DNA from 4 places in the Mesorhizobium sp. B1-1-5 genome. Region 4 is predicted to be linked to each of the others. Evidence: predicted binding sites of a transcription regulator. Region 4 holds the regulator's gene; each other region holds the start of a gene.

Region 1 (5,611 bases), on a different contig from region 4:
CTTCGCGCCCCCCTCTGTCCTGCCGGACATCTCCCCCACTTGGGGGGAGATCGGATGCCGCGCCGGATTTCGCCAATCACGAACGTTGCAGGACGAGTGCTGTCGGCGAAGCTGCCAATCTCCCCCAAGTGGGGGAGATGTCCGGCAGGACAGAGGGGGGCGCTGTCCCGTCAGCACGTCCAACTTCGTGGTACCCAGTCATCGGTTGCGCAACACCACGCAGGCGCCGCCGACGCTTTGCAGCTTGTCGCAGATACCGTTGGCCTCGCCGCGCGAGTCGGCGCCGATTCTGACCGCGTAGATGCCGCGCCGGCCGATCGGCGTGCGAACCCGGCTCACCACCGGATCACGGCTGGCGAGCAAGGCCGGGAACCGGCCCCTGACCCGCAGCCATTGGCCTATCGCCGCCGAGCGGCGGAAATTGCCCGCCACCTGCACGCCCCACGGCTTCACGTTGATCGAGGCCATGGCGACGGTCCGCGACATGATCACCGGCAGCCTGCGGCAGGCAACCGCGAAGCTCATCTTCGGGTCGAGCGGCTGGACGGTGCCGGCATAGGACTTGTCTGAGAACTTGTCGACCGGCTCGCCCATGACGTCGAAGACATAGCTTTCCGTCTCCATTGGCAGGAAGCCGCCCGAGCTCAGCCAGCGCGACACGCGGTTTTCGCCGGCATTGTAGGCCGCGGCCGCCAGCCCGAGATTGCCGTAGCTGACCTTCATCTCGGCAAGATATTTCGCCGAGGCCGGGATGGCCTGCCCGATGTCGAAGGGATCGGCGAGCCCGCGCATCTTGGCGGTGCCCGGCATGAATTGCGCGATGCCTTCGGCGCCGACCGGGCTCACCGCGCCCGGATCGAAGCGGCTCTCCTTCCAGATCAGCCGGGCGAAGAAATCCTTGGGTAGGCCGTTCTGTTGGGCCTGGGTCTCGATCAGATCGCAGACGCGCGAAATCAGGCGCTTGGCGGCCGACTTCGACTGCGGCGGATCGGCGAATGCGTGAGCCGCCGGGATCAGCACGAAAAACAAGAGCAGCGTTGCCTTTAGGAAACGCCGCATCGGTTCATTCCGCGGCGGCTTTGCCGTGTCCGTACCGCTGCTCGATATAGTCGCTGACCATCTTCTCGAAATCCTGCGCGATCGAGGGGCCGCGCAGCGTCGCAGCCTTCTTGCCGTCGATGAAGACAGGCGCCGTCGGCGTCTCGCCGGTGCCGGGCAGCGATATGCCGATATCGGCGTGCTTGGATTCGCCGGGGCCGTTGACGATGCAGCCCATCACCGCGACCTTGAGGTTCTCGACGCCGGGATACTTCTCGCGCCACACCGGCATGTTCTTGCGGATATCGGCCTGGATGCTCTGGGCAAGTTCCTGGAACACGGTGGATGTGGTACGGCCGCATCCGGGGCAGGCCGCGACGATCGGCACGAACTGCCGGAAGCCCATGGTCTGCAGAAGCTCTTGCGATACCTGCACCTCGCGGGTGCGGTCGCCATTCGGCTCCGGCGTCAGCGAGATGCGGATCGTGTCGCCGACGCCCTGCTGCAAGAGGATGCCCATCGCGGCGGAAGAGGCGACGATGCCCTTGGTGCCCATGCCGGCTTCGGTGAGGCCCAGATGCAGCGCATGGTCGGAGCGGGTGGCAAGCTCGGTGTAGACGGCGATCAGGTCCTGCACGCCGCTGACCTTGGCCGACAGGATGATCCTGTCGCGGCCAAGCCCGATCTCTTCCGCCATCTCGGCCGACAGGATCGCCGACTGCACAATCGCCTCGCGCGTGACTTCCTGCGCGGTGAGCGGCGAGCCCTTCGCCTGGTTGTCGTCCATCAGCCGGGTCAAAAGCTCCTGGTCGAGCGATCCCCAATTGACGCCGATGCGTACCGGCTTGTCATATCTGATCGCCATCTCGACGATCGCGGCGAACTGGCGGTCCTTCTTGTCCTTGAAGCCGACATTGCCGGGATTGATGCGGTATTTGGCCAGCGCTTCGGCGCAGGCCGGATGATCGGCGAGCAGCTTGTGCCCAATATAGTGGAAGTCGCCGACCAGCGGCACGTCGATGCCGAGCCGCAACAGCCGCTCATGGATGCGCGGAACCGCCGCCGCGCTCTCGTCGCGGTCGACCGTGATGCGCACGATCTCCGAGCCGGCACGATGCAGCGCCGCGACCTGGGCGACGGTCTGGTCGACATCGGCGGTGTCGGTGTTGGTCATCGATTGCACGACGACCGGTGCGCCGCCGCCGACCATCACGCCGCCGACCGATACGCCGACCGACCGGCGACGCGGGAAGGGAGAAGAAAAATATCCGGTCATGCCGGCCGCCTTCATCTGGGAGTTTCGGCATGAGGTGGCGGAGCAAAGATGGCTTGTCAATGGCAAGCGGCGTGCCAGCCTGCAAATCGGCTGGAGCCATGCGAAAAATAACAGCCCGGCCGACAGCAAGATTTGCGGCCGAGTTCTCCGGCGATTTCAGTTAAAAAACACCATACCGGTGGCATTTCTTGCCACCGGAAGTTTCACCGCGGCGGGTTGCGATGATGGTGCCTGGAAGAGCTTCAGTGTGTCGTTGGGCCAGCCTTCAGCTTTTCAATCTCGTCCTTGATTGCCAGCTTGCGTCGCTTGAGATTCACGATTTCGAGGTCGTCGACCGAAGGATGGTTCATCGCATCGGTGAGCTCGCGCTCGATGTCACCGTGTTTCCGCTGCAACTCATCAAGATGGGATGCAAGAGACATGAATGGTTCTCCCTTTCATGGTTTCCTCGATTGCAGCCGTCGCAGGGGCCTCCACCGCAGGTTGCGACTGTGACGGCACCATGACAGTTTGCCACCAACCGATCTCGATGTCGAATGCCACGTGGTAGCATTCCACGACAAAGTGAAATGTGGTAAGGGCTGCCCGCCGGTCACAAACCCGCAAGTCACGGCCCCGCCCAAACAGCCCGATTGGGCGATGCATACGCAGACGGTAGATAATGTCCGAACAGGAACAGGCTGAAATACGCCTCGAATATTCCCGGCTCAAACAAGAACACGCCGATTTCGACGCCGCCATCAACGCGATGATCGCCACCGGCTGCGACCCGCTTCAGATCCAGCGCATGAAGAAGAAGAAGCTGATGCTGAAAGACCGGCTATCGGCGCTTGAAGACCGCATCATTCCCGACATCATCGCGTAGGGCAATTCCGAAAAGCGTGAGCGGTTACGCTCGGCGACGTCGCCGTAGCCTCTCGTTTGGAATTGCGTCAAAACAAAGCGATTGAGCGGTTCGCCGTTTCCGTGAAACGGTGAAACGCTCCAGAGCCGAATGCAGGATCGCGCTCACGAGGCCACGGACCGTGCCGGCAGCGAAGCGGCGGCCATTGCGACAATCCTTGCGGCCCTTGGCGAATTCCGCTAAGGCGCGCCTTTGCCGCCGCGGAGCCACACCTTGACCGATCAGCGTGCCGACGTCGCCATCATCATGGGCAGCCAGTCCGACTGGGCGACGATGCGCCAGGCGGCGGAAACGCTGGAGGCGCTGGGCATCCCGCACAAGCGGCTGATCGTCTCCGCGCACCGGACCCCCGACCGCCTCTATGAGTTCGCCAAGGGTGCCAAGGCGGCCGGTTACAAGGTGATTATCGCCGGCGCCGGCGGCGCGGCGCATCTGCCCGGCATGACGGCGGCGATGACGCCTCTGCCGGTGTTCGGCGTTCCGGTCGAATCCAAGGCGCTTTCGGGCCAGGATTCGCTTCTCTCCATCGTGCAGATGCCGGCCGGCATCCCCGTCGGCACTTTGGCGATCGGCAAGGCGGGCGCCGCCAATGCAGCGCTGCTCGCAGCGGCGGTGCTGGCGCTGAACGATGATAAGCTCGCCGCCCGGCTCGATGACTGGCGCTCGGCGCAGACCGCCAAGGTCGCCGCCGAGCCGACGGACGCGCCGTGAGCCTGACGCCGGGATCGACCATCGGCATCATCGGCGGCGGCCAGCTTGGCCGCATGCTGGCGATGGCCGCGGCGCGCCTCGGTTATCGCATCGTCGTGTTGGAGCCCCAGCCCGACTGCCCGGCCGCCCAGGTCGCCAACCGGCAGATCGTCGCCGCCTACGACGATCCGGCAGCGCTTGCCGAACTCGCCGGCACCAGCGCCGTCGTCACCTACGAATTCGAGAACGTCCCGGTCGCCGCCGCCGAAACGCTGGCGGCAACGGTCCCGGTCTATCCGCCGGCCCGCGCGCTCGAAATCGCGCAGGATCGCGTGACCGAAAAGAATTTCCTCAATGGCATCGGCATCCCGACGGCGGAGTTCTGTCCGGTCGACAATGACGATCAGCTGACCGAGGCCCTCAAAACGTTCAACGGCAGCGGCGTGCTCAAGACCCGCCGCATGGGCTATGACGGCAAGGGCCAGCGCGTCCTCCGCGACATGCAGACGGCCGGCTTTGCCGGCACCTGCGAGGCGATGGGCAATGTACCGCTGATCCTGGAATCGCTCGTCGCTTTCGAGCGCGAGATTTCGGTGATCGCCGCGCGTGGCCTCGACGGAAGTATCGCCGTCTTCGATCCGGCCGAAAACATCCACCGCGAGGGCATATTGCGCAGCTCCACTTTGCCGGCGGTCATCCGTCCGGAAACGGCAGCCGCCGCCAAGGATGCCGCTTCAAAAATCCTTTCCGCGCTCGGCTGTGTCGGCGTCATCGGCGTCGAGTTTTTCGTGCTGGCCGACGGCGCGCTTCTGGCCAACGAGCTGGCGCCGCGCGTGCACAATTCCGGCCACTGGACGGAGGCCGCCTGCGTCGTCTCGCAGTTCGAGCAGCATATCCGCGCCGTCGCCGGCCTGCCGCTGGGTTCGCCCGCCAGGCATTTTGACTGCGTGATGGAAAACCTGATCGGCGACGACATGCTGAAAGTGCCGGCGCTGCTGGCTGAGCCCGATCTGATGCTGCATCTCTACGGCAAGGCCGAGTCGCGCCCCGGCCGCAAGATGGGCCATTTTATACGCCTCGTCAGGCCCCGATAACCATCGCTTACTGCATGTCCTGGTCGTCGTCCCCCTCTGGGCCGGCGCAGCTCGGATCGCTCAGCTTGCAGTTGGCGTCGGATGTCAACTGCTTGATGCGTTCATTGGTCAGCGTCGTCAGGCACTGCGAAACCTCCATCGGATGGATGGAGCCGCCCTCGCTGTCGGCAGTCGAATAGGCGCATTCGGCGTCGCGAAAGGCGATCCAGGCGCGTTGCGCCGTCTGCAGCAGCTTGTTCGAGGCCTGATCGTTGCTGCCGACGATGTTCTTATAGGCGGCATTGAGCTTGGCATCGGCCGCCTGATAGTCGGCATCGGCGCAGATATTCAGCATCGACTGGCTGTCGTCATTGCGGTCGCAGTCCTCGGCAAAGGCTGCCGGGGCTGTCGCGAGCAGGGCAAGACAGGCAGGCAAAAGCAGGCGGCGCATGTGCAATCTCCGGTCGTTTCGGCGAGACCGCACCATCCCAGCCGCCCTTGAGTCGCGCAATGCCGTGCTGCCGGATGGCGAATATTTGATCTGCCGGCCCACTTGTGGCATTCGGGGCACGCGCACGTGGTTGACACGGGCAAGGCACCTCGTTTATGAGCCACGCAAGTTCAAAGGCG
Region 2 (5,611 bases), on a different contig from region 4:
TCCAACATCGTCGGCAATCCCGGCGCGGTGGACGGCAATGGCTACCTGTCGCTCTTGTCGATGGACGGCAAGGTCGTCTCTCGCCACTGGGTGGACGGCATGGACGCGCCCAAGGGCATGGCGATCGCCGGCGGCAGGCTCTACGCCGCCGACATCACCAAGGTGCGCGTCGTCGATCTCGCCAGCGGCAGACTGGTCGAGACCATCGATGTGCCGGGCGCTGTGTTTCTCAACGACATGACTGCCGACAGCGCCGGCAAGGTCTATGTCAGCGACATGCTGGCCGACACGATATACCGCATCGACGGCGACCGACCGGAGCTGTTCGTCAAGGATGCGCTGCTCGCCTCGCCGAACGGCGTCTTTGCCGATGGCGACAGGTTGATCGTCGCGTCCTGGGGCAAGGGCATCGACAAGACCGATTTCAGCACCGCCGAGCCGGGCGGATTGCTGTCGGTCGACCTCGCCACCAGGAAGGTCGCGCCGCTGCCGGGCGCCCAAAAATTCGCCGATCTCGACGGCGTCGTCGCCATCGGCGACACCATCTACGCCACCGCCTACATGACCGGCACGCTCTACGGCTACAAGCCCGGCGGCGCACCCACTGCCGTGGCGCAGTTCAAGCCGGGCAGCGCCGACATCGGCACAGACGGCAAGCGCATCTTCGTGCCGCTGATGGGCGAAGGCGAGGTCGTCGCGCTATCGCTGGATTGAGCCATGCGGCGGAGAAGCCTTGAAACGCCGGCGGGACAGCGCCCCCCTCTGGCCTGCCGGCCATCTCCCCCACAAGCGGGAGATCGGATGTTGCGCGGCTTTCGCCACTCGCCGGTGCTGTCTCGCCAGCATCCCGCATTTCGGCTTGCCGGCTCAGCCTTGCGGGTTCTGCGCCGCGGTGGCCTTGAGGCGCACGCCCCGGCCGCCGCGCTCGCTGGCCTGGTTTTCGCCAATCAGCTCCACGCCGACCTCGTCGAGCGCCTGGATGACCTTCATCAGGGTGTCGACCACGCCCCTGACGACGCCGCCGCTCGCTTCCATGCGCTGGATCGTCGGCAGCGAGACTCCGGCGCGCTCGGCCAGCGTCTTCTGGTCGATGCCCGTCAACGCCCGCGCGGCGCGCATCTGTGCGGCATCGGTCAATCGCTGTCGGCTACCACTTTGCGTCGCTGCAGCAGGCGCGCCGCGAGCCAGCACAGCATGGCCCAGGCAAAGCCCGCGCACCAGCCCGCAAGCACGTCGGAGGGCCAATGCACGCCGAGATAGACGCGGCTGGCGCCGACCAGCACGGTGGTGAGCACGGCGAGGCCGAGCACGAAGACCTTGGTCGTCCGGTCCGGCAGGAAGCGGGCCGCCAAGGAACCGAGCGTCAGATAGGTCACGGCCGACAGCATGGCATGCCCGCTGGGGAATGAGAGCGAGGTCTCGGTGACGAGATGCGAGACGAGATCGGGCCGCGGCCGGTCGACCTCGAGCTTGAGCAGGCTGGAGAGCGCTTGCCCGCCGGCGACGGCCGCGAACATGAACAGGGCTGTCGAGGGTCTGCGGATCAGGAGCAGATAGACGATCGTCGCCGTCGTGATCAGCGCCAGCACGGCGGTGCTGCCCAGCGCGGTGATGTCGCGCACCGCGCCCTCCAGCCAGTACGGGCCGATCGGGCTGTCCGGCTGCCCGGCGTGGCGGAAGGCGAGCAGGATCTCCGTATCGAAGGCATGCGGCGTCGTGGCGCGCGCCACCTCCATGAGTTCCACCAGGCCCCACAGCCCGCCGGCGATCACCAGCCCAGCCACGAGCACCGGGAATTCCAACCTGTTGAGGAGCGCGTTGGCGGTCGATTTCATTCGGGCCCTCGGGTCCAGCTACAGCCGCTGCATATAGGGCCCGAGCGTGATCAGCGCGACGGCGGCGATCGCCAGCACCACACCGGTCGCCTGCAAGGCATTGAGCCGCTCGCCGAAGAAGGCGAGCGCCACGACATTGACTGCGACGAGCTGGATCACCGCCGACAGGCTGAACGATACCGACATGCCGAACTCGCGCACCAGCCTCAGCATGATCAGATTGCCGGCCGAGTAGAGCGCCAGCGTCAAAAGGAGCTTGGCCAAGCTCGGCGCCATGCCCCATTGCTTGGCCGCCGTCGCCGCCAGCAGGAATATCACGGTCGAAATGCCGAGTTGCGCCAGTCCCCAGAAGCTCACCTTGCCGTCCCTTTTTGAAACGCCGTCGCCACGCCGGCCAGCCCTTGTTTCCGAAGCGGGCGATGTCGTCAAGCCGACCGCAGCGGAGCGCAGGCGCTCAAGGGACCGAAGCCGGGTGTCGCAAAAGCCGCCGCGAGCCGGCAAACAACTATTGCGGTTCAATCACGGCAGTGTCACGAAAATGTGATCGGCGCGCTTTAGGGGTCGAAAGGTCAAGATCCCCAGCCACTCAAGAAGCCCGAGGACAAACTCATGACCGTGACCCCTGAGACCCGTTTCCGCACCAGCCAGCTCGAGGAAAATGACGGCCCTCCGGTCAACCCGACCGACAACCGCACCATGGGCGAGATCATCGCCGCGCGTTTCTCGCGCCGCGGCTTTCTCATGGGTTCGCTGGCCGTGTCGGCCATCGCCGCCACCGTCAGCCCGCTGGCGCTGGTCGCGGCCGACGAGGCGCGCGCCGCTGAAGCTTCGGCCTTCAAGTTCGACGAGCTCGAAGCCGGCATCGACGACAAGCACCATGTCGCGCCCGGCTATGACGCCGACGTGCTGTTGCGCTGGGGCGATCCGCTGTTTGCCGATTCCCCCGACTTCGATCCGCTGAAGCAGTCGGCCGAAGCCCAGGCAAGACAGTTCGGCTACAACAACGACTATGTCGGCTATATTCCGATCGACGGCTCGGCCGAGCACGGCCTTTTGGTCGTCAACCACGAATACACCAACCCGCATCTGATGTTCCCCGGCATCGTCTCGGTCGTCGAGAAGGACGGCAAGAAGAAGGCCGAGGTGGCGCCGCTCTCGAAGGAGCAGGTCGATGTCGAGATGGCCGCGCATGGCGGCACCATCGTCGAGATCCGCAAGCAAGAGGGCAAATGGCAAGTGGTGCGCGACGGCAAGCTCAACCGCCGCATCATGTCCACCACCGAGATGGCGCTCTCCGGCCCGGTGGCGGGCCATGACCGCGTCAAGACCAATGCGGACCCGTCCGGTACCAAGGTCATCGGCACCCTCAACAATTGCGCCGGCGGCGTCACGCCCTGGGGCACCTATGTGATGGCCGAGGAGAACATCCACGGCTATTTCTCGGGCGAATTGCCGGAGGGCCACAGCGAAGCCGCCAATTACAAGCGCCTCGGCATTCCGGAAGGCGCCTATGAGTGGGGCACGCATCACGACCGCTTCAACCTCGCCAAGGAGCCGAACGAGCCCAATCGTTTCGGCTGGATCGTCGAGGTCGACGTCAACGATCCCAACTCCGTGCCGAGGAAGCGCACCGCCATGGGCCGCTTCAAGCATGAGGGCGCCGAATCGATCGTCGCCAAGGACGGCCGCGTCGTCTTCTATCTCGGCGACGACGAGCGCTTCGACTATGTCTACAAATTCGTCACCAAGGGGATTTTCAACCCGAACGACCGCGCCGCCAACTTGGACCTGCTCGACGACGGCACGTTGCATGTGGCCAAATTCGCCGAGGACGGCTCGGTCGAATGGATGCCGATCGTTTTCGGTCAAGGCCCGCTGACGGCCGAGAACGGCTTTGCTTCCCAGGCCGACGTTCTCATCGAGACGCGCCGCGCCGCCGACCTGCTCGGCGCCACCAAGATGGACCGGCCGGAGGATATCCAGCCCAATGCCGGCAACGGCAAGGTCTATGTCATGCTGACCAACAATTCCAAGCGCAAGTCCGAGCAGGTCGACGCCGCCAATCCGCGCGCCGACAACGCTTTCGGCCACATCATCGAAATCGTCGAGGACGGCGGCGATTTCGCCGCCACCAAGGGCAAATGGGAAGTGCTGTTGAAATGCGGCGATCCTTCCGTTGCCGATGTCGGCGCCACCTTCTCGACCGCGACCACCGCCCATGGCTGGTTCGGCATGCCTGACAATTGCACCGTCGATTCCGCCGGGCGCCTGTGGGTCGCCACCGACGGCCAGGGCCCGAAGGCCACCGGCCGCACCGACGGTCTCTGGGCGGTCGATACCGAGGGTGACGCGCGGGCAACGTCGAAACTGTTCTTCCGCGTGCCGATCGGCGCCGAAATGTGCGGCCCGCTGTTTTCGCCGGACGACCAGACCGCTTTCGTCGCCGTCCAGCATCCGGGCGACGGCGGCGAGGACTGGGAAGGTTTTGGCCGCCCGTCCTATTACGAGGACCCGTCGACCCGCTGGCCGGATTTCAAGCCGGACATGCCGGTGCGGCCGTCCGTCGTTGCCATCACGAAGCAGGGCGGCGGCAAGATCGCGGTGTGACGCGCTAGGGGTAGCACGGACCGACAGCTCGACGTTGGGGATTGGCTAACGCCCTCCCCGACGTCGTCATTCCAGGGCGGAGCAGGAGCGAAGCTCCGTCGCGTAGACCCTGGAATCCATGCCGTGACTGCGATCGCAGGGCGCAGCGGAGCAGAATTCTGCACCGTTGCGACGCTCGCATGTCACGGAATGGATCCTCGGGTCTGCGCTTCGTCGCTACGCTCCTCGCTCCGCCCGTGGATGACGAAGCGAGAGACATCCGCTGCCAGTGCTTATTCGGCGCGTTGAACCATGGCCATGTTCATCCTGCTTCTCAAACGGAAGCCGATCGATTCGTAGAGTCCGGTCGCCGCGGCATTGCTTTCATAGGCGTGCAGGTATGGTACCTCGCCGCGTGCTGCGATCCGGCCGGCGACGAACGTTGACAGCAGGCTGGCAAGACCGCGGCCGCGAAAGTCCGGATGCGTGCACACGCCGCTGAGCTCGCTGCAGCCAGGCTGCTTCATGCGCTCGCCGGCCATCGCCGCCAGCCGGCCGTCGATCCTGATGCCCCAGAAATCGCCGAGGCTCAGCGCCTCCAGCGTGAAGGGACCGGGCTTGGTGAGCAACGCGAGCGCCAGCATTTCCGCTGCGTCGTCTTTCATCAGCTGCCGGATGCGCCCGTCTGGTGTCGCCGGCATCGGCTGCTCGGCGATCATCTGCACCAGCGTCGCCGTCGAAACAGCGGAAATTTGCGGCGGCAAGGCGATCTCGTCCGCCTGGACCAGCACGGCGGCTTCGCCCGGTGGGAGAAGCCTGGCCAGCGCCCGCAGGCTGTCCGCATCGTCGGCTGCGGTGGCCGCGAAAGGAACGATCGACGGGCGATATCGCCTCGCCAGCTCACCCCCTTCGGCGAGAGCCTGGTGCCGCGTCGTAAGCGCGCTCCAGATGGGGCGGTCGAGAAGATGTTTCACGACGCGGCCACCCTGGTGTTTTCGGCGCGACGATCGAGCGGCGTCGCGGCCAGACGATCCTCGATGGCGGCAAGCTGGCCGAGCAGCGGCCCGGAAAGATCGGCGCATAGACCCGCTACGGCATTTTCGATGCTCGGCCAGATCTCCCGCTTCGCCTGGTCGACCAGCCGCCGGCCGTTGCGGCTCAGCGAAACGATCCTGCGCCGCTGGTCGTCA
Region 3 (5,611 bases), on a different contig from region 4:
AATGCCTTCGTCGACCAGCGTCTGCAGCCGCTCGGCCAGCGTGCGCGACGAGATGCCTTCGTCGGATTGCAGGAATTCGCGAAAATGCTTTTTCCCGGCGAAGGCCAGGTCGCGAATGATGAGCAGCGTCCAGCGGTCGCCGAGCAGTTCGAGCGAGAGACTGATCGGGCAGCCGGATCGTTCCTTGGTCGACATCAGTATGGTTCCATTTTTAAATCACTTTACTATTGACATCGTTCTTGCTTTGCGTCAAATGGTTCCAGAAGTAAATCATTTGATGAGAGGAGATCGATATGAACCGGCAAGTCAAGCGTACCATGGTGGTCGTCGGCGCAACCAGCGAAGTGGGCGCCGAGGTCTCGGCCAGACTGACCGGGGCAGGGCATGAGGTGCGCGGCATCGCCCGTAGCCTCGGCGTCGCACTCGACGATCAGGCGGCGCTCGACGCCGCCTTCTCGGGTGCCGACAGCGCTTACGTGATGATCCCCTTCGATGTCACCGCGCCCGATCTGCATCGTTTTGAGGACGAGGTCGGCGCACGGCTGGCATCCTCCATCGCCAAGGCGGGCCTGCGCCGGATCGTGCTGCTCAGCGGCCTCAATGCCCATCTCAGAATGGGTACCTCGCTTGGCGCCGCGCTGATGGAAAAGCGGCTTGCCGCGCTGGGCCTGGAGGAACTCGTCTATCTGCGCGCCTCCTTCTTCATGGAGAATTTCATCAAGGGCATGGGCTTTGTTGAGCAGGCGGCGTCCGGCGTCTTCGCTTCGCCCTTCCGCGGCGACCTGCCTATGCCGCTGATTGCCGCCAAGGACGTTGGCGAACGCGCCGCCGAGCTATTGAGCGCCGAACATTTCCCTGCCCGGCGCGTTGTCGAATTGCACGGCGGCGGCTCCTACACGCTCGAACGGGCCACCACGATCCTGGGCAGGGCGATCGGCAAGGATGTCGCCTACCATGAAGCGCCGTTCGCCGATGCGCGGGCCGGTATGGTCGCCAATGGCATATCGGCGAGTTTTGCCGATGCGCTGGGCGAGACGGCGGCAAGCTTCAACAGAGGCGAGCGCTGGGCGCTGGAAGCACCCTCAGCCGAAAATGCCACCCCGACCGGCTTCGAAGCCTGGGCGCAGGCTTTCGCCCGTTCGCCCGCCGCACAGGCAGCAATTCCTGACAAGGGAGACCGGACATGAAAAAGCTCATCCTGCAGATGCAGATGTCGGTCGACGGTTTTGTCGGCGCCGACGAGGACCGTCGCTGGCAACTCTGGGAGTGGGGCGACGACAGCGCATGGGACGAAGAGCTTAAACGGGACTTCAACGCCGTTTTCACGACCATCGACACCATCCTCTTGAGCCGCAAGATGGCTGAGGAGGGCTATCTGACCCATTGGGGCAACGCGGCGAGGAAATATCCGAAGGACCGCTTCTTTGCCTTCGCCCAGCGCATCATCGAGGCCGAAAAGGTGGTGGCGAGCGATAAGCTCGGGGCCTCGCGTTGGGAACGAACGCGCATCGTGAGCGGCGACCTGCCGCGTGAGGTCAACGCGCTGAAGCAAGGCGAGGACGGCGACATCGCCGTGTTCGGCGGCGCCGGCTTCGCCTCGGCGCTGATCGCCGCCGGCCTTGTCGACGAGTTCCAGCTCTTCATCAATCCGGCCGTTCTGGGCAGTGGCCGCCGCATCTTCGACAAGAGCGGTTTTGGCAGGCTGAAGCTCCTCGGCTCGAAGCCCTATGCCTGCGGCATGGTCGTGAGTCGCTACGCGCCGGTGCAATGAGAGGCAGCAACCAAGGGCGCGCCGCCTTGAATCAATCCGGCAGCGCGCCTTCTTAACTGTCTGCCTGGGTTTGCCTTTCCCGGATCGGCAGGCAACCGTCTCCGCTGACCAGCCGCAGGTGTACGGCCGGTCGGCTGAGCCGCGGCCAGGCTGCGTGGTCGTTGCCCACGGCGGCGAACCAACGGGCTTCGCGCGATGTCAGGCCGATAAGCACCCGGCCGGCATATTCGGCCGGCGCGCCGTTGCCCGCGTCGAACACCGCCCAGCTGCTCCCCGGCGGCTCCTGCACCGCGACGAACCTCATAGGAGACTCCATCTGTGAACAGACGGGCAATATAGCAGGCGCGACTTGGCGTTCCTATGACGTGGCTCACATTGGCACACATTTACGGTGGATAGCAGTCCGCTCCAACCGGAAGCGGGTCACTTGCTTCTGACGATTTGCCTTGGCGGCTTGTTCTGCTGCCCGGCCTGGTCGGCGTCGGTCAGCGTGCCGAGGAAGGCGACGATGTCGTCGATCTCGGCGTCGGTCAGCGCCGGCTTGTCGCCGGGCTTTTTGCCGTTGAAGGGCGGGTCCGCGTTGAGGTTTCCCCAGTAAGCCTTTGGCAGATCGTCGAATTTGTCGACCGTGCCGTTCGTCTTCTTCGGATACCAGCGCCCGGGATCCGTATCGCGGCTGGCATAGAAGGCGACCGCGTCGCGCAGCGTGTGAAAATAGCCGTTGTGGAAGAAGCTTTTCCGCAAGGCAACGTTGCGCAGCGTCGGCGTCTTGAACAGGCCGCAATATTCGGCGCGGTCCTTGAGATCGGCGCGCAGCGGACCGCACAGGCCGAGGTCGACATAATTGGGATCGGCGTTGGCCGCAATCGCCGGGTTGCGCGGCACGGCGATCGCGATCAGGCCGTAATCGGTGAATTGCGGCGGCTCGCCGTCATTGGCGGGTTCGCTGAGATGGCAGCTCGCGCAATTGCCCTTCGCAGCGTCCTCGAACAGCATCCGGCCGCGCAATTCCTGCGCGGAAAGCTGCGCCTTGCCGGCGAGGAAGGCGTCGTAGCGGCTGGAATAGGGATAAAAATCGGCGCTGCTCTGCTCGAAAGTGCCGAGCGCTTCCACAGCGGCGTCGAAGGCGTCTTGCGGATGGTCGAAGACATCGGCGCCGAAGGCCGCCTTGAAGGCGCCGGCATAAGGCGCGTTGCGCAGGCTGGCGACCAGCTGGGCCGCGTCCTTGTTGCCCATTTCGAAGGGCGACAGCAGCGGGATGCTTGCCTGGTCCTTGCCGTGGTCGGCGCGGCCGTCCCAGGTCAGGCCGCCGGTCGGGCCATTGTCGACGCTTTCGTCGCCTTCGTCCTCGGAGTCGTAGAAATGCTCGGTGAAGGCGGGCGCCGCCTGCAGGTAGCGCAGCGACGGCACGGCGCGAACGCCGGGCTGGTCAAGGTTGGCTCCGCCCATTTCGACCGGCGCCGCCGAGGCCGGCCCGAAGGCATGGTTGGGATCGTGGCAGGATGAGCAGGCCTGCTTGCCCGAGGCCGAGAGCGAAGGGTCGAAGAACATTTGCCTGCCGAGCGCCGTCAGCGCCTCGGCGCGGGCGAAGGCTTCCTGGCGCGTCATCGGGCCGGGATGGACACTGGATCGCTCCTCGGTGTTGGCGGGCGCGGTGGAGGCGACGATCGTGGCCGCTGCAATGGCGATTGCGTGATTTTTCCGACGTCCCATCGTCTTCGGCGACATCCCTGATTTCTTCGCCCGGTTTCTTTGGCGGCGTAAGGATCGAGTGCAACGGATTGATGACCGGTCTTCCCGCTCACGAAACCGTGTTCGGCCGGGGCGGAACTGTCACAAAGGTGACAAGGCGTCGAAGTAGCTGGGCATTGATGCAGTTGCGTTCCTGCATTGCCGTCCTCCAGCCATCCCCAAGCCACGAGGCATTTCCCAATGATCCGGTCCTTTCTCTCCCTTTGCCTCGCCTCCACGGCGCTGGCATCGCTCTCTGCCGCTGCCCAAGCGGCGCCTCCCGGTTACGACAAGATCGACACCGTCGTCGTCATCTACGCCGAGAACCGCAGCTTCGATAACCTTTATGGCGGCTTCCCCGGCGCCAACGGCCTGGCCAACGTTTCGCCCGACCAGGCGCGCCAGCTCGATCGCGACGGCAAGCCGCTTTCCGAACTGCCGCCGGCCTGGGGCGGACTGACCGGCAAGGGCGTCACGCCCGCGGTGACCGAAGCGCAGACCGCGCATCTGCCCAATGCCGTCTTCGCCATCGACGATCCCAAGGGCTTCAACGAAAACACCGGCGTCGTCACCCATGATCTCTGGCACCGCTTCTACCAGGAGCAGATGCAGATCGACGGCGGCCGGAACGACAAGTTCGTCGCCTGGGCTGATTCCGGCTCGTTGGTGATGGGTCATTATGACGGCTCCATCCTGCCGATGTGGAATATCGCCAAAAAATACGTGCTGGCGGACAATTTCTTCCAGGGCGCCTTTGGCGGCTCCTTCCTCAACCACTTCATGCTCGCCTGCGCCTGCGCGCCCTTCTATCCGAATGCCGACACCAGCCCGGCAAAGGGCCAGATCGCCGTCGTCGAGCCGGACGGCGTGACGCTGAAAGCAGCCGACAATGCGCCGCCCTCGGCCTTGGGCGGCGTGCCGAAATTCGTCAATGACGGCGCCATCACGCCCGACTTCTACGCCGTCAACACCATGCAGCCGCCATACCAGCCGAGCAACAACAAGCCGGCCGAAGGCGGTGACAAGGCGCTCGCCGATCCCGCGCAGCCGAACACGCTGCCGCCGCAGCACGAGATCACCATCGGCGATCTCCTGACGCTCAAGGGCATTTCCTGGGCTTGGTATGCGGGGGCCTGGCAGGCGGCGCTCGACGGCAAGAACGCCACCCCGGTGCCGAACTTCCAGTTTCACCACCAGCCCTTCAACTATTTCGCCGCTTATGCGCCGGGCACGGCCGCGCGGACCGAGCACATCAAGGATGGCGGGCTCGGCGGCACCGAGTTCATCAAGGCGATCGACGACGGCAAGCTGCCGGCGGTCTCTTTCTACAAGCCGCAGGGCAACCTCAACGAACATGCCGGCTATGCCGACGTGACCTCCGGCGACCAGCACCTGGCCGACCTCGTCGCGCATCTGGAGAAGAGCCCGCAATGGGCCCATATGCTGGTCGTCGTCACCTATGACGAGAATGGCGGCTTCTGGGATCACGTCGCGCCGCCCAAGGCCGATCGCTGGGGCCCGGGCAACCGCATCCCGGCTTTCATCATCTCGCCCTATGCGAAGATGGGGATGGTCGATCACACGCAGTACGACACGACCTCGATCCTGCGTTTCATCACCGCCCGCTACGACCTGCCGGTTTTGCCTGGCATCGTCGCCCGCGACAAGGCGCTGCGCAACCACGACCAGCCGCCGATGGGCGATCTGACGGCGGCGCTCGATCTGACGAAGTAGCCTCTCAGAACCCGGGTTCCTCGCCCCGCCCAAAGGCGGGGAGAGGTGGCCGCGCAGCGGACGGAGAGGGGGCTTCGCAGGGCGCTTAGGCTAATCACCTGGCGTCGCGCCGCCCCTCATCCGCCCTTCGGGCACCTTCTCCCCCGGGAACGGTGAGAAGGAAAAGGCGCGACGCCCGCGACAATGCCCTTTCTCCCCGTCACTATACGGGGAGAAATGTCTGGCAGGACAATGAGGGGCAGCGCCGTGCCTTAGCGATTGCCGAGATGAATCTCCGTCCGCTATCAATGACCTCGCAATCGGAGGCCATGCGATGGCGGACCTTAAAATCAGAACCCGAAACGTCGGTGCTCTAGCCACCTTGCCGCCGGGCGG
Region 4 (5,611 bases):
GCTGCTGAGCTTGACTACGTTCCGATGCCCGACAAGGTCGTGAAGAGCGTCGAGGAAATGTGGGGCAAGGACATCGTCGACAAGGACGGCAAGCCGGTCTACTCCGGCATGTAATTCCCGCTGAATGAGGAGGGCGCCTCTAGCGCCCTCCTGTCTCTTTCGAAATGCGAGGGGCTAAATGACAGCCGTTTCCGAAGCCGCGACATCGTCCGCCATGCGGACAAGAGAAGCGACAGTGCGCCGCTTCGCCGTCACCGACATGGTCTTCCGGACGGCGACGCGCCTTTCCGCCATGCTCGTGCTCGTTCTGCTCGGCGGGGTCGCGATATCGCTGGTCGCGGGATCGTGGGAGGCGCTGTCGAAGTTCGGCTTCTCCTTCCTGACCACCGAATCCTGGAATCCGGTCACCGAGAATTTCGGCGCGCTCGCGCCCATCTACGGCACCATCGTCACCTCGGCCATCGCCATTCTCATCGCCGTGCCGATCGGCATCGGCATCGCCGTCTTCCTGACCGAGCTCTGCCCGCGCCCGCTCAGGCGTCCGATCGGCATCGCGGTCGAACTGCTCGCCGGCATTCCCTCGATCATTTACGGCATCTGGGGCCTGTTCGTCTTCGCGCCGTTCCTGCAGACGACTGTGCAGCCCTTCATCATCGGTATTTTCCACGGCATACCGGGGCTCTCCAGCCTGTTTGCCGGTCCGCCCTACGGCATCGGCCTGCTGACCTCGTCGCTGATCCTCGCCATCATGGTGCTGCCCTTCATCACCTCGATCACCAAGGACGTGTTCGACACGGTGCCGGCGGTGCTGAAGGAATCGGCCTACGGTATCGGCTGCACGACCTGGGAAGTGACCCGGCGCGTGACCATCCCCTACACCCGCGTCGGCATCATGGGCGGTGTCATGCTCGGCCTCGGCCGCGCGCTCGGCGAGACGATGGCCGTCACCTTCGTCATCGGCAACGCGCACCGCATCAGCGCCTCGCTGTTTGCGCCGGGCACGACGATCTCGGCGACCATCGCCAACGAATTCACCGAAGCCGACGGCAACCTCTATACATCCTCGCTGGTATCGCTCGGCCTGATCCTGTTCATCATCACCTTCATCATCCTCGCGCTCGCACGCTACATGCTCTTGCGCATCGATAGCCGCACGGGAGCCTGACCGATGTCGACTGCCCAATCGCTTCACCAAAGCCGCAAGCGCAAGAATGGCGTGATGATGACGCTGTGCGTCGTCGCGGCGGGCATCGGGCTGGCCTGGCTGGCGCTGATCCTCGGTGCCCTGCTCTACAAGGGACTTTCCGGGGTGTCGCTCTCCGTGTTTACGGAAATGACGCCGCCGCCCGGCGATGCCGGCGGCCTGCTCAACGCCATCTACGGCAGCATCGTCATGACGATCATCGGTATCTTCGTCGGCACGCCGATCGGCGTGCTGGCCGGCACCTACATGGCCGAATACGGGCGCTTCTCGAAGCTCACGACGGTGGTGCGCTTCATCAACGACATCCTCTTGTCGGCGCCGTCGATCATTATCGGCCTGTTCGTCTACGAGCTGATGGTGCGGCCGATGGGGCACTTCTCGGCGATCGCCGGCGCGGTCGCGCTGTCGATCCTGGTGATCCCCGTCGTGGTGCGCACCACCGAGGACATGCTGAACCTCGTGCCCAACGCGCTGCGCGAAGCAGGCACCGCCATCGGCGCGCCGCGCTGGGTGGTGATCCGCTCGGTTGCCTATCGCGCGGCGCTCTCCGGCATCGTCACCGGCATCCTTTTGGCGATCGCCCGCATCTCCGGCGAGACGGCGCCGCTTCTCTTCACCGCGCTCAACAACCAGTTCTGGTCGAGCAATCTCAATGCGCCGATGGCCAGCCTGCCGGTAACCATCTTCCAGTTCGCTCTCAGCCCCTACGAGGAATGGCAGCAACTGGCCTGGACGGGCGCACTCATAATCACCCTGACGGTTCTCGGGCTGAGCATCATCGCCCGCAGCCTAACCGGACGCAGAGAGGACAGATGAAACCGATGTTGTCCACCGACCTGAACGCAGCCGACACGACCGTCGAGAAGGCCAAGATCGAGGTCAAGAACCTCAATTTCTACTATGGCCAGTCGAAGGCGCTGAAGGACATTAACCTGTCCCTGCCCGAGCGCAGCGTGACCGCCTTCATCGGCCCGTCGGGCTGCGGGAAGTCGACGCTGCTGCGCGTGCTCAACCGCATCTACGAGCTCTATCCGAAGCAGAGCGCCGAGGGCCAGGTGCTGCTCGACGGCAAGAACATCCTCGACCGCTCGCAGGACCTCAACCTGCTCAGGACCAAGATCGGCATGGTGTTCCAGAAGCCGACGCCGTTCCCGATGTCGATCTACGAGAACATCGCTTTCGGCGTCAGGCTCTATGAGAAGATCAGCAAGGCCGAGATGGACGGCCGCGTCGAGCAGGCGCTGAAGCGCGCCGCGCTCTGGAACGAGGTCAAGGACAAGCTCAACGCCAGCGGCCTCAGCCTCTCGGGCGGCCAGCAGCAGCGCCTGTGCATCGCCCGTACCGTGGCGGTGAAGCCGGAGGTCATCCTGCTCGACGAGCCGGCCTCGGCGCTCGATCCGCTGTCGACCGCCAAGATCGAGGAATTGATCGACGAGCTGCAGGCCGACTACACGATCGTCATCGTCACCCACAACATGCAGCAGGCGGCGCGCGTGTCGCGGCAGACGGCGTTCATGTATCTGGGCGAGCTGGTGGAGTTCGACCGGACCGAGAAGATCTTCACCTCGCCCCGCGAAAAGCGCACGCAGGACTACATCACCGGCCGCTTCGGCTGAGCTCATACGAGGACATCATCATGGCCGAACATACCGTCGCTTCCTTCGACGAGGATCTGAGACAGATCAGCCGGCTCATAAACGACATGGGCGATCTCGCCAGCTCGATGGTCGGCGCTTCGACCAGAGCCCTGCTCGAGACCGACAATGCCATGGCGCAGCGCGTCGTTTCCGACGATGCCATCATGGACGCGCGCCAGCGCGAGCTCGACGACCGCGCCATCACGCTGATCGCCAAGCGCCAGCCGATGGCCGACGACCTGCGCAACGTGGTCGGCTCGATCCGCATGGCGGGCGACCTCGAACGCATCGGCGATCTCGCCAAGAACATCGCCAAGCGCGTCGGTTCGGTCGGCGTCAGCGCCGCGCCGCGCGATCTCACGCATTCGATCGATTCCATGGCGCAGCTGGTACTGATCCAGGTCCAGGCCGTGATCCAGGAATATACGGTGGGCGACGCCACGGCGCTGGCCAAGCTTCGCAACGACGACGAGCGCATCGACGTCAAATACACATCCGTCTTCCGCGAGCTCCTGACCTACATGATGGAAGACCCGCGCAACATCACCGCCTGCACGCATCTTCTGTTCTGCGCCAAGAATCTCGAGCGCATCGGCGACCATGTGACCAACATCGCCGAGAACGCCTATTATGTGCTGACCGGCACGCAATTGCCCGCGAATCGTCCGAAGCAGGACGAGACGACAATGTCGGCGCCGGCGGCCTGACGAAGGGTACCTGCCAATGATCGCGCCACGCATCATGGTGGTGGAGGACGAGGAGCCGCTTGGGGTGCTGCTCCGCTACAATCTCGAATCCGAGGGTTACCAGGTCGAAGTGGTGACCCGCGGCGACGAGGCCGAAATCCGCCTTCAGGAAAACGTCCCCGACCTGCTCGTGCTCGACTGGATGGTGCCCGCGGTTTCCGGCATCGAGCTCTGCCGGCGCCTCAGGATGCGACCCGAGACCGAGCGGCTGCCGATCATCATGCTGACCGCGCGGGGCGAAGAAAGCGATCGTGTGCGCGGCCTCTCGACCGGCGCCGACGACTATCTGGTCAAGCCGTTCTCGACGCCGGAGTTCATGGCGCGCGTCAAGGCGCTGCTGCGCCGCGCCAAGCCTGAGGTGCTGTCCAGCGTGCTCAAGGTCGGCGACATCGTGCTCGACCGCGAATCGCACCGCGTCTACCGCAAGAAGAGCGAGATCAGGCTCGGCCCGACCGAGTTCCGCCTGCTCGAATTCATGATGCGCCACCCCGGCCGCGTGTTCTCGCGCAGCCAGCTGCTCGACAATGTCTGGGGCGAGACGATCTATATCGACGAACGCACCGTCGACGTCCATGTCGGCCGGCTGCGCAAGGCCGTCAACAACGGCCGCATGCCGGATGTCATCCGCACCATCCGCGGCGCGGGCTACGCGATCAGGGAAGATTAGGCCCAGGGCGCCGCAGTCCTGACGGGCCATGCACTTCCAGCATCCACGCTGGTGAGTGGCCGAGACGCTTGTGCCTCGTCATCCACGGGCGGAGCAAGGAGCGAAGCGACGCAGCGCAGACCCGAGGATCCATTCCGTGACGTCGACGCGCCGCGGCAGTCCAGAATTTTGCACCGCTGCGCTCGACGCGTGAGGTAACGGCATGGATTCCAGGGTCTCCGCGACGGAGCTTCGCTCCTGCTCCGCCCTAGAATGACAGCTCGCGGGGGGCTGCGCTAAATTTCAAGCGTCTGTTGCTGTCTTTGGAACCACTTCAAGGCTGCCTATGCCACGTTCTTCCCCGTCCCCGCTCTTGCCTGGCCTCCCGGCGCGAAAATCTCCTGGTCGACGAAGGTCAGCGCGCGCATGGCGCAGCCTTCGCGGATCAGCGGCAACTCGTTCGGCTCGGTGTCGAAGGAGATCGATTCGGAGTGCTGGCCGCCGGCCGTCTGGGCGATCGCCTCCCTTAGCGCCGACTCGATCAGGTCGAAGGCGGCCGCGCTGACGCCGACCATGGCGACGGGCGCCGGATCGATGAGGGCGAACAGGCTGCCGAGACCGAAACCAAGTGCTTCACCGGCCCGGCGATAAGCCTCCCGTTCGGGGCCGTCCCTCTCGCGCGCCTTCGCGGCAAGGGCCCGCATGTCGGCGTCGCCGACGTCGACCGGCTCGGCGTCCTCGCTCATTTTCATGGCGCTGCGCCAGATCGCATAGTTGCCGGCATAGGCCTCGACGCAGCCGCGGCGGCCGCAGCGGCAAAGCGCCCCGCCCGGGCGGTGGATCATGTGGCCGAACTCGCCGCCGGAGGAATGCGTGCCGGTGAATAGCGCACCCTTGAGCACGAGACCCATGCCGATGCCGTGCGACAACAGGATGGCGATGAAGTCGTCGCGATAGCGCTCCGGATCGCGCCATTGCAGCGCCACCGCCATCATGTTGCAGTCATTCTCCATGGTGGCGGAGATGCCGAACTCCTTCTCGAGGATGTCGGCGAAAGGAATGTCTGTCAGCGGCGTTATCGGCGACCAGAGCATGGCGCGTGCATTAGAATCGGTGATGCCCTGAATGCCCATGGCGATGCGGGCGACGCTGCCAATGTCGAGGTCAGGATCCTGCAGCCGGCGCCGCACGATCGCCACGCATTCGCCGATCAGCTCGTCGCGGGGCATGACAAGCGTGTCCAGGCGCTGCTGCTCCTCGGCAACAACCTGACCGGCATAATCGATCACGGCGACCGACAGGAAGTTCAGCGACAACACCACGGTCAGCACCGCGGCGGCTTCAGGGTTCAGCGCCAGGCCGATCTGCGGCCGGCCGC

Evidence for each region. Region 4 encodes PhoB, which activates phosphate uptake and scavenging genes when phosphate is short. Its sites were predicted from a motif close to TGTCATNNANCTGTCAT; they were not measured.
Region 1: FJ980_RS24905 (YdcH family protein) is a predicted target of PhoB. The motif match lies at 2,806-2,822, and genes of this name have one in related genera.
Region 2: FJ980_RS26850 (PhoX family phosphatase) is a predicted target of PhoB. The motif match lies at 2,364-2,380, and genes of this name have one in related genera.
Region 3: FJ980_RS01075 (acid phosphatase) is a predicted target of PhoB. The motif match lies at 3,545-3,561, and genes of this name have one in related genera.

What each region holds. Positions count from the first base shown of each region.
Region 1 is NZ_VFWS01000118.1:9,289-14,899, forward strand. It holds gene FJ980_RS24895 (lytic transglycosylase domain-containing protein) at 199-1,059, opposite strand; gene ispG (flavodoxin-dependent (E)-4-hydroxy-3-methylbut-2-enyl-diphosphate synthase) at 1,064-2,314, opposite strand; gene FJ980_RS24905 (YdcH family protein) at 2,557-2,736, opposite strand; gene FJ980_RS24910 (DUF465 domain-containing protein) at 2,976-3,179, shown strand; gene purE (5-(carboxyamino)imidazole ribonucleotide mutase) at 3,432-3,929, shown strand; gene FJ980_RS24920 (5-(carboxyamino)imidazole ribonucleotide synthase) at 3,926-5,002, shown strand; gene FJ980_RS24925 (lysozyme inhibitor LprI family protein) at 5,010-5,432, opposite strand.
Region 2 is NZ_VFWS01000145.1:5,879-11,489, reverse strand. It holds gene FJ980_RS26870 (SMP-30/gluconolactonase/LRE family protein) at 1-714, shown strand, start outside; gene FJ980_RS26865 (helix-turn-helix transcriptional regulator) at 868-1,137, opposite strand; gene FJ980_RS26860 (phosphatase PAP2 family protein) at 1,134-1,835, opposite strand; gene FJ980_RS26855 (hypothetical protein) at 1,854-2,192, opposite strand; gene FJ980_RS26850 (PhoX family phosphatase) at 2,445-4,442, shown strand; gene FJ980_RS26845 (GNAT family N-acetyltransferase) at 4,715-5,395, opposite strand; gene FJ980_RS26840 (MarR family transcriptional regulator) at 5,392-5,611, opposite strand, start outside.
Region 3 is NZ_VFWS01000001.1:202,695-208,305, forward strand. It holds gene FJ980_RS01050 (helix-turn-helix domain-containing protein) at 1-195, opposite strand, end outside; gene FJ980_RS01055 (NmrA family NAD(P)-binding protein) at 294-1,187, shown strand; gene FJ980_RS01060 (dihydrofolate reductase family protein) at 1,184-1,771, shown strand; gene FJ980_RS01065 (hypothetical protein) at 1,824-2,075, opposite strand; gene FJ980_RS01070 (cytochrome c peroxidase) at 2,195-3,499, opposite strand; gene FJ980_RS01075 (acid phosphatase) at 3,704-5,236, shown strand; gene FJ980_RS01080 (OsmC family protein) at 5,550-5,611, shown strand, end outside.
Region 4 is NZ_VFWS01000090.1:3,007-8,617, forward strand. It holds gene pstS (phosphate ABC transporter substrate-binding protein PstS) at 1-114, shown strand, start outside; gene pstC (phosphate ABC transporter permease subunit PstC) at 179-1,165, shown strand; gene pstA (phosphate ABC transporter permease PstA) at 1,169-2,020, shown strand; gene pstB (phosphate ABC transporter ATP-binding protein PstB) at 2,017-2,820, shown strand; gene phoU (phosphate signaling complex protein PhoU) at 2,841-3,548, shown strand; gene phoB (phosphate regulon transcriptional regulator PhoB) at 3,565-4,254, shown strand; gene FJ980_RS22170 (ROK family protein) at 4,578-5,611, opposite strand, start outside.